DNA from 4 places in the Bacillus cereus group sp. MYBK79-1 genome. Region 3 is predicted to be linked to each of the others. Evidence: riboswitches for the same ligand, from Rfam matches in the RefSeq annotation. Region 3 holds a riboswitch; each other region holds the start of a gene.

Region 1 (3,643 bases), on a different contig from region 3:
CGCTCGTACCGGGAAGTGGCAACTGCGCCATCTTCACACTTAGCAAATGTATTATGGGGAGCTGACATTGACGTTTATACAGAATATTTACGGTAAGGAATGATAGAAGTGATTGACTGGACAGGAGCCGAAGCAACAGCCCTAATAGAGAACGAAGAAAAAACAGTGTTATATGTATATACTCCAATGTGTGGAACATGCCAATTAGCAAAAAAGATGTTAACAGTCGTTGAGATGACAATTGAAGACTTGAAAATTGGAATGTTAGATTTAAATTATGCTCCGCATTTAGCGAAAGAGTATGGTATTGAAAGTGTACCTTGTTTACTTGTTTTTGAAAATGGGACACTCATGAAGAAGATATACGCATTTCATTCGGTTGAATATTTATATACGGAATTAAAGTAGGCGGCAAAGTTTTTGCCGCCTCGACATATTTCTCGGGAAATATGTCGAGATGCAGGGTGGTTACAGTATTTGTCGAGCGAAAGTAACAGGATTGCTCTTTAGTGAGAGGGAATGGTATGAGTAATAGAAAGTGATATGAAGGATGTGATTTAGGGTGAAATTATATTCTTTGCTGCAATCATTTGTAAATTACGCTAATGGTCAATATCATTTAGAACCGCTTTTAAGACAAGGAGAAAAAACTGTTAATTTCCGCTTTGGAGATGAAAGCTGTTCGTTACAAATTTCAAGAGATTATATAGAGCTGCTACATGAGGAACGAGGAACAGAGCAAATCGTTTGTGTAGATGAGGAAGATGTAAAACAATTGGTGAACGGAAATGTACGATTGCAAATGTTAATGAACGATGGACGTGTACAGTATTCGGGAACGTATCGAACGATGCTATTAGTTGAATCGATGTTTCATATATGTAAACCGATGTCAGTAGGTGCTTAAAATTCTGAAGTTTCATTTTTTACGAAAATTTCTGTTGACATGGTGTGTGGATGTTGATACAATTCAATTCATAAAATATAGACAATTTCATAAATTACAAATCAGACGAAAATGTAATCTGATTTCTCTTATCAAGAGAGGTGGAGGGACTGTGCCCTGTGAAGCCCGGCAACCGTCAACTTATGTTGAAATGGTGCCAATTCCTGCAAAGCAAATGCTTTGAGAGATGAGAGAGAGGGATAATGTTGTTATATACGCATATAAACCTTTCTGCTTCTCTAAAGCGGAAAGGTTTTTTTATTGTTTGAATGTGGAGGACATTCAAATAATAAAAGTAGTGATAACGGTGGACTACACGCATTAAACATAAAAAATTGCGGAGTCGATCCAAACAAAAAAGGGGTGATACACCATGATTCTATTAGAGAATGTAAAGAAAATATATAAAGCAAAAAGCGGTGATGTCACTGCTGTAGATAATGCCAATTTAAAAATAGACAAAGGCGAAATATTTGGTGTTATCGGATATAGTGGTGCTGGGAAAAGTTCTTTAATCAGATTATTCAATCAGTTAGAGAAACCAACTTCTGGCCAAATTACAATTGCAAATCGCGTGATTTCAGCAATTACAGGAAGTGAACTTCGTAAGGCAAGGCAAGAAATTGGAATGATTTTTCAGCACTTCAATTTACTTTGGTCACGAACTGTACGTGAAAATATCGAGTTCCCACTTGAAATTGCAGGTGTTGATAAAGCGAAGAGAAGAAAACGTGTGGATGAGTTAATTCATCTTGTTGGATTAGAAGGAAGAGGAGACGCGTATCCATCCCAGCTAAGCGGAGGACAAAAGCAACGTGTTGGGATTGCAAGAGCATTAGCTAACAACCCACAAGTGCTTTTATGTGATGAAGCAACATCAGCGCTTGATCCAGAAACGACAGATCAAATTTTAGATTTATTATTAGATATTAATAAGCGTCTCGGTTTAACAATTGTACTTATTACACATGAGATGCACGTGATTCGAAAGATTTGTAATCGAGTGGCGGTAATGGAGAAAGGAAAAATTGTAGAAACGGGTCCAGTACTTGATGTATTCCGCAATCCGCAGAAAGACATTACAAAGCGATTTGTACAGCAGTTAACGGATTCTGAAGATACAAATGAAACGATTGAAAGTTTAATTGAAAAGTATCCAGATGGTAAAGTCGTTCGTTTGCAGTTTATCGGTGAGGCTGTAGAAAGACCAGTGCTTCAAAGATTAATGCAACGCAGTGATATAGAAGTTAGTATTTTGCAAGGAAATATCGCACAAACGAATAACGGCTCTTACGGTAGTTTAGTCGTTCATTTAAATGGTGAGGAAACAGCGATTCAGCAAGCGATAGAGGGGATACATCAAGATCAAGTAGAGCTGGAGGTGATTGCACATGGATAAGTTACTCACAAATGTTGATTGGAATCAAATGTTAGAAGCAACTGGTGAAACGTTATATATGACGGCAATCGCAGCTCTTGCCACATTTGTTTTAGGACTAATTTTAGGATTGTTACTTTTCATGACGGCGAAAGATAATTTATGGGAAAACAAAACGGTTAACACAGCAATTGGAGCGTTCGTAAACATTTTCCGTTCGATACCGTTCATCATTTTAATTATTTTATTAATCCCATTCACAAAGATCTTGCTTGGAACAATTCTTGGAGCAAGTGCAGCACTTCCGGCTTTAATTATTGGAGCGGCACCATTTTACGCGAGAATGGTTGAAATTGCACTTCGTGAAATTGATAAAGGTGTAATTGAAGCTTCAAAAGCAATGGGAGCAAAAACAAGCACAATTATTTTGAAAGTGTTAATTCCAGAAGCGTTACCAGCATTAGTATCTGGTATTACGGTTACGACAATTGCTTTAGTAGGCTATACGGCAATGGCGGGAGTTGTTGGTGCTGGTGGTCTTGGAACACTTGCTTATTTAGAAGGATTCCAACGAGGAAATAACGATGTAACAATCGTTGCGACAATTTGTGTATTACTAGTTGTATTTTTCATTCAGTGGATTGGTGATAGTTTAACGACTCGAATAGATAAACGATAATAAAAAAACAGGAGGATGTTTCAAATGAAAAAATTATTACTTACAGCACTTATTTCAACTTCAATTTTTGGGTTAGCTGCTTGTGGCGGGAAAGATAAAGATGAAAAGAAACTTGTTGTCGGTGCTTCTAACGTACCGCACGCTGAAATTTTAGAAAAGGCAAAACCGTTACTTGAGAAAAAAGGAATTGAATTAGAAGTGAAAAAATTCCAAGATTACGTGTTGCCGAATAAATCGTTAGCGGATAAGGATTTAGATGCAAACTACTTCCAGCACATTCCATATTTAGAAAAAGAAATAAAAGATAAAAAATATGATTTTGAAGTAGCAGGAAAAATTCATTTAGAGCCAATCGGTGTATATTCTCAAAAATATAAAAGCTTAAAAGAACTTCCAGACGGGGCGACAATTATTATGAGTAATTCTGTTGCTGACCATGGACGTGGTTTAGCAATTTTACAAAAAGAAGGTATTTTAAAAATTAAGGATGGGGTAGATCCAGTTAAAGCAACTCCAAAAGATATTGCGGATAATCCAAAAAATTTAAGATTCAAAACGGATATTGATCCTGGTTTATTACCACAAGTGTATAACAATAAAGAGGGCGACGCTGTTTTAATTAATTCGAACTATGCAATTG
Region 2 (3,643 bases), on a different contig from region 3:
AGTTTAATTGCCCTGCAAAGTCTACTTGCACAATTCCTTTCACATAAGAACGTTCTAAATAAGATTCGCCTTTTTGGTAAAGAGGAGCGATAACAGAGTCTTTAAATAATATTTTCTCGGATGCTAGTAATGCTTCCCAGCGAGCTTTTTCATCACCGGCTAAAGTTGTTTTCACTTTTGCTATTGTTTCATCGAACTCCTTATTAGAATAATGATCTAAGTTATAAGGGTTATTCGTTGTAAATAGCTCAAGGAATGTAATTGGATCCGCAAAGTCAGGGCTCCAGCCGTCAATTCCAATTTCGTAGTCACCTTTTAATAAAAGTGAAACTTGTTGTTTACGTGGTTGCGGTTTTATCGTCACTGTTAAGCCATCTAAATTCTTTTCTAGTTGTCCTTTTAAGAATTCACCAGTTTTCTTCTCAAGGTCACCGTCACTTGTTAATAGTTCTAACGTTATTTTTTCAGATCCAAGTTCTTGTTTCGCCTTTTTCCATAATTCTTGTGCAGATTTTGTATCAACCTTTGTTAAATCGCCGTTTGCAGCACGGAAGTCTGTTCCGTCAGGTCCTTTTGCAAAGTTTTTCGGCACGAGACTAGAGGTAGGTGTAGAGCCGTCATTTAATAATGTATTTACAAAGGACTTTCGATCAATTGTTTGATCGATTGCTTGGCGTGCAGAAACGTTTTGAAGTACTTTATTTTGTTGATTCATACGTAGAAACTGTACCCCTACGTTCGGACGTTCTTTAAAGTTGGTATCTTTTTTATATTTATCAACGAAGTCAGATGTTAGTTTTATACGGTCTAATTGTTTTGACTCGAATAAATTTACTTCTGTAGATTTTTCTTTTACGACGTTAAAATTGATTTCTTCCAGTTTGACAGTATCTTTATCCCAATAGGTAGGATTTTTCTTGAATTTAAAGCTTTGTTCGTGCTTCCAATCGCTTAGTGTAAAAGCTCCGTTGTACAAGATTGTATTGTCTTCTAAAGCGTACTTATCACCTTGTGCTTTAAAGAATTCCTCGTTAATTGGTAGAAATGTTGGGAACGCTGTTAAGCTAATAAAGTACGGAACAGGGCGTTCTAATTCTACCTCAAACGTATGGTCATCAATTGCTTTTACACCAAGTTGATCGGATGGAAGTTCTTTGTTGTTAATTTTTGATGCATTTTTAATATCAAAGAATAGAAATGCATATTCAGAGGCTGTTGCTGGATCAACAGCTCTTTGCCAAGCGAAGACAAAGTCTTTCGCTGTAACAGGAGTGCCGTTTGACCATTTTGAATCTCGCAGGTGGAATGTGTATTTCGTCTTATCGCCACTTACTTCATGAGATTTTGCAACACCAGGAACAGGTTTGTTACCTTCACCAAGATTATACAAACCTTCAAATACGTTTCTCATTACTTGACCAGAATCAGTATCTGTAGCACGAGCTGTATCCATTGTTCGTATTTCAGTAGGTGAAGATAAGTTTAAAACCTGCTTACTAGGCGCCTCGTCTTTTGCATTTGCTCCGCTTGCTTCGTTTTTATAACTACCGCAACCAGTTAATAAAATACTTACTCCTACAACTGATGCAATACCGGGTACAAACTTCTTTTTCATTTGATTTTCCTCCTAAATAATTAAGTTTGGATGATGATGAGGGAAATGAAAAATAAAAAATCCCTCTTTTCATATTGAGAAAGAGGGATTTTTACGTACAAGTTATGCACCCGTATATAAACGAAGTCCCTCATTCTATCTTTCAAGCATAAAGCTTGCAGGAAGTGGCACAGTATTCAAAATGAACCTGTTGCCGAGGTTTCAAAGGGCCAGTCCCTCCACCTCTCTTGATACAATGAGTAAACGAATAAATTTTATTAATTTTTGTGTTTCTTTGATAATTCAAAATCTTACACCTTGGATAATGAAGTGTCAACCGAATGGTATATAGTTTAAATTTTCAGTTTTCTTTAATGGAAAAACCACTGCATATGGCAGTGGTTTTTCTATTAGAAGTTAAAGTTATCTGGATCTGGACCAACGCGACGATCTTCATTTAGAGCTTGAATTGCTTTCATGTCATCAGCACTTAATTCAAAATCGAATATATTTGCATTTTCAATAATGCGATGCTCTTTAATAGATTTAGGGATTGTTACAACTTCGTTTTGTAGATCCCACCGTAAAATAATTTGTGCAGTTGATTTATTATATTTTGTTGCAATGTCTTGTAATATTGGGTTGTCTAGCAGTTGGCCTTGCATTAATGGTGACCAAGCTTCAAGCTGGATGTTATGTTCTTTACAGAAAGTGTGTAGCTCTTCTTGTGCTAAACGTGGGTGGTATTCCACTTGGTTGATCATTGGCTTAATTTCAGCAATTTCAAATACGTCTTGTAAGTGGTGAATATGGAAATTACTCACGCCAATTGCACGAACACGGCCGTCTTTATAAAGCTTTTCTAACGCTTTCCATGATTCAGTATATTTCCCTTTTACAGGCCAATGTACTAAATATAAATCTAAATATTCTAGACCTAATTTCTCTAATGTAGTTTCAAATGCTTGAAGTGTCGTTTCATACCCTTGATCGCTATTCCATACTTTTGATGTAATAAATAATTCTTCACGTGAAACACCTGATTCACGGATTGCTTGTCCAACGCCTTCTTCGTTTTGATAAATTGCTGCAGTATCAATGCTGCGGTAGCCATTTTTAATTGCTGCTTTTACAGATTCAACTACTTCTGAACCATCTTCTACTTTAAAAACACCTAAACCGAACCAAGGCATTTTTACACCGTTATGTAATGTTGTATAGTCTTTTAAACTTGTTAAATTCATATTATTTCCCCCTAGCTTTTTTGTTTGTTGCTTCTACTGCTTTTTGAATTCCCTCTGAAAAATTATATTCATATAAAGCTTTGAGACCCTCAGCCGTGGAACCACCTGGTGTTGTTACTTGTTCGCGGAGGTTAGCTGGATCTTGCGTTTGTTCAAGCATAGAAGCAGAGCCAGAAATCATTTGAATGACAAGGTGTTTGGCAGTTGCTTCATCGATTCCATAATTTTTTGTTGCTTCAATTAAGCTTTCAGCAAAGTAATAAAGGAAAGCTGGTGCACTTCCAGTAACGGCAGTAAGCTGATGAACTTCTTCCTCAGTGCAAAGTTGCGAAGTACCAATGCCTCTTAAAAGCAGTTGCAAGGTTTCCTGATGCATCTCGTTTGCTGATTGTCCCATTGTATATAGGGAGATAGACTTGCCAACTTCAGCAGCTGTATTTGGCATAATCCAAGCAACAGGTGTCCCCACGGGAAGTCTTTCTTCTAAATAAGATGGACCAATGCCAGCAGCTACCGTTACGACAAGTTGATTCGATAGTAACGGAGATAATTCTGCTAATAATTCTTCATGTGCAGAAGGTGGCATTGCTAAAACAATCGTATCAACAGATGTAACATGCTGCTTCCAATCTGTTGTAGTAGACACATCATATCGCCCTTGTAATTGCTTTAGCTTTTCTACGTTGCTTCGGTTAGAAACGATAATTTCTTCGATGTATTCTTTGCTTGTTTTAAGTAATCCGGAAAATATAGCTTCTGCCATACGACCAGCACCAATAAATAAAATTCGATGTTTAGTTAGCAT
Region 3 (3,643 bases):
TCTGTGCTATGCGGCAACTTTGTTTGATTTAATACTGCAATGGCATCACCTTTCCAACTGACAGACCTCGGGACAGTAACAATTGTACTCATGCTTTTACCCCTCTAGAAACTGTCTGTTGAAATAACGTTCGGAACAGTTGAATATCCGCGCTCTTAGATTCATATTTTATTAGTTCTTTCCCTAAGAATAGCGCTTGTTTCTTAGCTTGAATTCTCGTTTCTTTATTTGCTATTTCATCTAAATCAGCTACATGCGCTAAGCCAATTGTTCTTCGGATAAGCTCACATCCGACGAATCCAACTGCATCCGTAAAAATATTTTGCAAAATAATTGGCAACCATTGTTTCTCTTTCGTATATGCTTCTACACCTTCTCCAATCCATAACTTCGTAAAAGCTTCTACAAAATAACTCCACGTCTTCTCAATATGGAAAAATAGCACACTTCTCTGTTCTTCTTCCCTAGATAGAGCATTTAATAATAGATTTGCAATAAATTGACCAAGGTCAAATCCAAATGGGCCATATGTTGCAAATTCCGGATCAATCACTTTCGTTTCAGAAGGCGATGAAAAAATACTACCAGTATGTAAATCACCGTGAATAAGCGCTTCTTTTCTCGTTAAAAATTTATATTTATATTGTGCGACTTTTAACTTTAAATTTTTGTCACTCCACAATTCATCAACCGCTAGTTGTAACTCTGGCTCATAATCATTCGTATCGTAATGACCAAATGGATCTGTAAACACTAAATCTTCTGTAATCTTACAAAGGTCTGGGTTTACAAATGCACCTTCTAGTACCCTTTTCTCTTCTGATTCTAACCCGAAATCTGAAGTATAAAACAAAACATGCGCTAGAAAACGACCAATATGTTGGGATAAAAGTGGGTACTCCTCTCCATCTATTAATCCTTTTCTTGTAATTGTTAGCCTTGATAAGTCCTCGATGACTGTTACTGCTAACTCTTCATCATGACTGTACACTACCGGCACATATTCCGGTACATACTTCGCAAAAATTTGTAATGCTTTACTTTCAATCGTCGCTCTTTTTATAGACAATGGCCAGCTCTCACCAACTACTTTCGCATACGGCAGTGCTTGTTTTATTATAATAGACTTCTCTCCGTCATCTAATTTGAACACGTAATTTAAATTTCCATCTCCAATTTCATGACAAACTACATTTGCTTTCTTTTCAAAATAACCATGTTCTTTCGCATATTGTATAGCTGTTGTTTCAGTTAATGAATAATATCCCATCGTCTTCTCCCCCTTTTAAATTCAGAGGTTTTTCTAACACAGAAAAACCTCTTTCCACTAAGAAAGAGGTTTGAAGTTTACCTTCTCCCCTCTTATCTGCCAGAAAGTTTTACTTTCTGCTGGAATTAGCACCGTGCCTTTTGGCGTCATAAACGCCCCATTTCACAATGGTATTACGGTCGGTTGCTGGGCTTCATCGGGCCAAATCCCTCCACCTGCTCTTGATAAGAGTTGTATAATTTTTTAGAATTTTTAACTTTATGTTGAAGACTATACCAAGAATAAAAATCGCTTGTCAACATTTTATTTGTATAATTCTGGACGACGATCTGCAAAAACTGGAATTCCTTTGCGTACTTCTTTAATTTTCTCAAAAGTAAGCTCTCCAAATAAAATGGATTCTTCTTTATTCGCTTCTACAACAACTTCGCCCCAAGGATCGACAATTAAAGAATGACCGGCAAACTCATTATTCGGATCCTTTCCTGCCCTATTACATGCAACAACATAACATTGATTTTCAACTGCTCTTGCTTGCAATAACAAACGCCAATGTGCTAACCGAACTAATGGCCATTCTGCTACAACAAATAAAACTTTTGCACCTTTAGCGGTATGGACGCGCATCCACTCCGGAAAACGAATGTCATAACAAATTGTGCCGGCGCACTCTACATTATCTAGCTTAAATTCACCTGTACTATTTCCAGCGATTAAATATTTATGTTCATCCATAAGCTGAAATAAGTGCACTTTACTATATTCATTAATTAGTTCTCCTTTATTAGTTACAACATACATTGTATTTGTAACACCTTGCTCTGTTTGCTTCGCTATAGACCCACCGACAATATGTACACCATATTGCTTCGACCATTCTTTCAGCTTTTCTTTCGTTTGCAATCCATCCCTATCTGCAATTTCAGTAAGCCTCGTTAAATCATATCCCGTTGTCCATAGTTCTGGTAAGACAATAACATCTGGTCTTTCCTTCATCGCTTCGCTTATTTTATTTTTAGCATTCTCAATATTTTTTTCTACATCTCCAAAGACAATATCCATTTGAATACATGCGACTTTCATTTTGTCAGCCCCATTCTTAATTTTTTCTTTACAAAATACTGGAAAGATTATATCATTTGTCACTAGAATTGTAACAACTTTCAAAAGAGGTGGAAAGTATGAAATTATTTCAACATTCTGAGATAGTAACATCATTGCCTACACAATTTTTCGCTTCACTTGTTGCAAAAGTTAACAAAGTCGTAGCAGCTGGTCACGATGTTATTAATCTAGGTCAAGGTAATCCAGATCAACCAACACCGCAGCATATCGTAAAAGCTTTACAAGATGCTGCAGAAAAGACCATTCATCATAAATATCCGCCATTTCGCGGACATGAAAGTTTAAAAGAAGCCGTGGCAACATTCTATCAACGTGAATATGATGTAGTAGTAAATCCCAAAACAGAAGTTGCTATTTTGTTTGGTGGAAAAGCTGGATTAGTAGAATTACCACTTTGTTTTACAAACCCTGGTGATACGATTCTCGTTCCAGATCCAGGCTATCCAGATTATTTATCAGGAGTTGCTTTAGCAAAAGCACAATTTGAAACAATGCCGCTACTTGCAGAAAATAATTTTTTACCAGATTATACGAAAGTTGATGACTCTATTGCCGATCGTGCAAAGTTAATGTTTTTAAACTATCCAAATAATCCTACTGGTGCTACTGCATCAAAAGATTTCTTTGATGAAACCATTCATTTTGCTAATGAACATAATATATTAGTCGTTCATGATTTTGCTTACGGTGCCATTGGATTCGATGGTCAAAAACCTGTTAGTTTCTTGCAAGCAGACGGTGCTAAAGATACAGGTATTGAAATTTACACTCTATCAAAAACTTTCAATATGGCTGGATGGCGTATCGCTTTTGCAGTAGGGAATGAAAGTGTCATTGAAACAATTAACCTATTGCAAGATCATATGTATGTTAGTATTTTTGGTGCAGTTCAAGATGCTGCCCGCGAAGCACTATTAAGTTCACAGTCTTGCGTAATAGATCTTGTAAATAATTACGAATCTCGAAGAAACGCTCTTGTTTCAGCTTGTCACTCAATTGGCTGGAATGTAAACATTCCAACCGGCTCATTCTTTGCATGGCTTCCTGTACCAGAAGGATATACCTCTGAGCAATTTTCTAATATTTTACTAGAAAAAGCACACGTTGCAGTTGCTCCTGGTGTTGGGTTTGGTGAACATGGCGAAGGATATGTCCGTGTTGGTCTCTTACATACAGAAGATAGATTACGAGAAGCCATTAATCGAATTGATAAATTAAATTTTTTCAAAAAGTAATTGACAATATGAA
Region 4 (3,643 bases), on a different contig from region 3:
TACATATCTATAATCTCATCACCTTCGCGGCTCGGAAAATATTCATGTGGCGCAGTGCTATCAAAAATTGCAAACCCTAATTCTCTTACGATAACCATATCAAGACTATTTGGATCAAATCCACAATGATATACTTCAACTTCAAATCCTTTTTCTTCTGCTGCCTTAGCTAATTTTTTGAGCATTGTTGATTTCCCAGAGCCTGGGCGTCCTTTTATAAAATAACGATGTGGTAATCCTTCTGTTAAATTCGGAACAAAATCAACTGCTCCTTTCGGTGTAGCTGCTCCTAAAAACCGATGTTTCACAAGCGATTGTTTCCCGCCTTTATCTGTAAATAACTTCTGAATTAGCTGATTGGTTAGTTCATTCGCTTTATTAAAATCAATATTACTAATATATATTTTCTCCCACTCATCATGTATAATCAGCGCCTCATGGAAACGAGCGTAAGCCGCTTGAAAAGCTTTGCTTGCTTCTGAAACAAATCGTTCAATTTCCACCTTCTGCTTTCTTAATTTATCTGAGTCCCAGGCAACTCCTAAATTGATATACTCCTCGACAACTCCTGGCATTTTCGGCTCAATAACATGCGGTGATGTTCCATCAACAATTCCTACTTTTAACTTCGGGATAATGACACCATCAACCGATTTATTATCAGAAGAACAGTGTAAAAATTCAATATCATATCCTTTTTCAACCCACTCACGACCTATTGACTTGATTAAAGAAGATTTCCCGGTTCCAGGGCCCCCTTTTAAAATAAATAATCTGTTGAGTCCTTTTAAGTTCTCTTCGTATAAATTATGAAACCCTCTAGCTGTATTTCCACCAGCATAATAATTCAGTACATTCCCTGTCACTGCACTCACTCCTTCGCAGCATTCTATTTACATAAGCTACAATATGCGAGTAGCTTTATTTGGGTGAATACCTATTTGTTATTGCACAAAAAAAGGAAATGAATTACAATTTAATTGTAATGAATATTCAGAATCCAAAACTTAATATATCTTTATCAAGAGAGGCAGAGGGACCGGCCCTTTGAAGCCCAGCAACCTCAGTTTATATAAACTGAATAGGTGCTAATTCCTGCAAAATGCACTGCATTTTGAAAGATAAAACGTAACTATTGTGTGCAAAACTCATCTGTCTTGATTATGAAAGGTGAGTTTTTTATATTTCAAAACATATATTGGAGGTATTTAAAGTGAAAGTAATTGACCTATCACAAACATTTGAAAACAATATGTCTCAATTTCCTGGCACACCAAAAATCAATTTAGAAGCCATTACAAGTGTTAAAGAAACAGGTTATCAAGTTACAGATTTTCATTCTGTCGTTCATGTTGGTACGCATTGCGATGCTCCTGCCCATTTCATTTCAGGCGCAACGACTATTGATCAATTACCCCTAGATCAATTTGTAGGTGAAGCTGTTCTTATCGATGTAACTCATATTCAAGAACGAAAGTTACCTAAAGAAGTATTGCACAATGCTGACATAAAAGAAGGTGATATTGTCATTTTCCATTCCAATCTATCTACTAAATGGAATACAGAGGCGTATGAGAAAGAAGCATTTTATCTTTCTGAAGAATTAGCTGAAGAACTAGTTCACTTAAAAGTAAAATCAGTCGGTTTAGATTTCATCTCTCCTGATGAGGTAACGACAGTAACATCACCGATTCATCACATACTACTTGGGAATAATATTTATTTAATCGAAAATTTAACAAACTTAGATGCCATACACACGAAGCGTTTCTTTTTTTCAGCGGCACCTTTAAAAATTAAAGATAGCGACGGTGCTTTCGCAAGAGCATTCGCTGTAATTTTTTAAACAAGCTATACAAAAAAGCAAAGATCATCATTGACCTTTGCTTCTATTTTTTTTATTTAAATTAAGAAAGAATTGCTCAACACGAGGACGTAACCAAGCTAAATAATCTTTCTCTTTCTTCTTTGTACAAGCTATTTCTTCCCCATCTACCATTTCGACAAGCTCTAGCTCTAACAGTTGCCTCGTAAATGCTAACATATTTATTTCTTCGTCAGGATACTCTTCTTTTAATTTCTCCTCAATTTCCCCCAATAAAAAACCGTCACGCATCATTGCCAATGCATCAATCCAAAGTGGCGGCATTTCATATTTTTCTCCTGTAATTGTATCTTTTACAATATAATTCTTTTGCTCTTTTCTAAATTGAATCGTGTGTAAACATACAGTCGAATTTAATGTTAATTCCATCAATACCACCTCTTTTATAATATCTGCATAGAAAAAAGGATGCGTGTGCACCCCTTCTTTTTCTAACACTACCGAACCGTTACATGAATAACAAATCTCATGTCGATATTTTCCTCCATTATAAACGAAGTATTTTATAAAAAAAACCCTTCTTGAAACATTTTATAAAATGTTTATATTTACACAACAAGAACACTTTTCTGAAAAATATTTTCTTCTAGCCCATTATACTGTCGGTAAAAAATCTCTACTTTCGTTCCTATTTCCATCTACTTGCAAATGAAATCGTACTCTATATTTTACTGCATAACTTTCCATTAGTTGTACAACATATAAAAGGATTTCCCATCGTTTAATCTTCGTCTTTAACATCCATATCTTCTGGAATTGGTTCGTTTAATATTTCTTCCACTAATTGCTTATATTTCTCCATTTGTTCTAAATGTGTATTGAATTGTTCTTTATTTAATAAATATTGCTCTCCATCAAATATTGCGCGAACTTTCTTTTGCTGAATTAGTTCTTCAATATACGACTTTGGTAAATTCAAATAATCCGCAGCTTCTTCTACTGTTATATACAACGCGTTCATTCCTTTATTATTTTTTCCTATATACTGTATCTTACTTTATTTTTGTAAACAAATAAAAAAGATTTTGTAAATGCAGCTTAAAAAGCAGGTAGATGCATTCCATATATTGTATACTAATATATAGTAAGAATTTTTTAAATATAGAATGGTATTACCCATTTACACAAAGGAGAGTTAACATATGGCTACTCGTCACATCATTACAATGTTAGAAAAAACATTACAGGTTGAAACAGAAAACACAATTTCTCATTTAACTACATCTTTATCTGATCGCATTCTTTCTCAAAGCGTAGCAATACATGAAAACAATTGTTACCATACAATTGGGGAATGGTACAGAAATCACTTTTTATTCCAACAAGATGATTTCCTTTGGGCTAAATACGCTTTCTATGACGCATATTGTGAAGCTATAAAGGAACAAGGACATCTTACAAAACGCGTCCGTCAAATATTAGAATCATTAGCTCGAATGCATGGAAAACAGTACATTGCTTCTATATTAAATATGCCATTTCCTAACGAACGAGCTAAAGGGACAGCATAATGTACTACTGTTCTGCGGCAGCAAAACATAGATTCATTGTTTTATAGATAGATTTACAAATAAAACGTTCATATTACATGAACTGATGAAACCGGTGTCATTATAATGATTGAAAATATAGTAAACAGGAAAACCCCCATTTACCTCTCTCGTCACTCGAATAGAGAAGTAAATGGGGGTATACTTGTTCCTTTCTTATTTCATCATCTGCTTAATCAATTCACGATTTCTCTTCTTAAATACTTCA

The links. A riboswitch is a leader RNA that binds a small molecule or an ion and turns the genes downstream of it on or off. The one in region 3 is predicted to bind S-adenosylmethionine.
Positions count from the first base shown of each region.
Region 1: another riboswitch for S-adenosylmethionine. It lies ahead of ACTFOB_RS12340 (methionine ABC transporter ATP-binding protein); the one in region 3 lies ahead of mtnK (S-methyl-5-thioribose kinase).
Region 2: another riboswitch for S-adenosylmethionine. It lies ahead of ACTFOB_RS23170 (peptide ABC transporter substrate-binding protein); the one in region 3 lies ahead of mtnK (S-methyl-5-thioribose kinase).
Region 4: another riboswitch for S-adenosylmethionine. It lies ahead of ACTFOB_RS18485 (cyclase family protein); the one in region 3 lies ahead of mtnK (S-methyl-5-thioribose kinase).

Region 1 covers NZ_JBQAEO010000006.1:73,720-77,362, reverse strand. The annotation lists gene ACTFOB_RS12355 (toprim domain-containing protein) at 1-96, shown strand, start outside; gene ACTFOB_RS12350 (thioredoxin family protein) at 100-408, shown strand; gene ACTFOB_RS12345 (hypothetical protein) at 563-907, shown strand; SAM riboswitch class I at 1,033-1,140, shown strand; gene ACTFOB_RS12340 (methionine ABC transporter ATP-binding protein) at 1,320-2,345, shown strand; gene ACTFOB_RS12335 (methionine ABC transporter permease) at 2,338-3,003, shown strand; gene metQ (methionine ABC transporter substrate-binding lipoprotein MetQ) at 3,028-3,643, shown strand, end outside.
Region 2 covers NZ_JBQAEO010000020.1:38,283-41,925, forward strand. The annotation lists gene ACTFOB_RS23170 (peptide ABC transporter substrate-binding protein) at 1-1,615, opposite strand, end outside; SAM riboswitch class I at 1,748-1,852, opposite strand; gene ACTFOB_RS23175 (aldo/keto reductase) at 2,005-2,838, opposite strand; gene proC (pyrroline-5-carboxylate reductase) at 2,840-3,643, opposite strand.
Region 3 covers NZ_JBQAEO010000005.1:8,757-12,399, reverse strand. The annotation lists gene mtnA (S-methyl-5-thioribose-1-phosphate isomerase) at 1-92, opposite strand, end outside; gene mtnK (S-methyl-5-thioribose kinase) at 89-1,270, opposite strand; SAM riboswitch class I at 1,360-1,501, opposite strand; gene ACTFOB_RS10450 (carbon-nitrogen family hydrolase) at 1,574-2,437, opposite strand; gene ACTFOB_RS10445 (pyridoxal phosphate-dependent aminotransferase) at 2,452-3,630, shown strand.
Region 4 covers NZ_JBQAEO010000012.1:10,949-14,591, reverse strand. The annotation lists gene ACTFOB_RS18490 (PRK06851 family protein) at 1-866, opposite strand, end outside; SAM riboswitch class I at 1,016-1,128, shown strand; gene ACTFOB_RS18485 (cyclase family protein) at 1,214-1,846, shown strand; gene ACTFOB_RS18480 (hypothetical protein) at 1,874-2,254, opposite strand; gene ACTFOB_RS18475 (helix-turn-helix domain-containing protein) at 2,607-2,846, opposite strand; gene ACTFOB_RS18470 (hypothetical protein) at 3,028-3,396, shown strand; gene ACTFOB_RS18465 (NAD(P)/FAD-dependent oxidoreductase) at 3,592-3,643, opposite strand, start outside.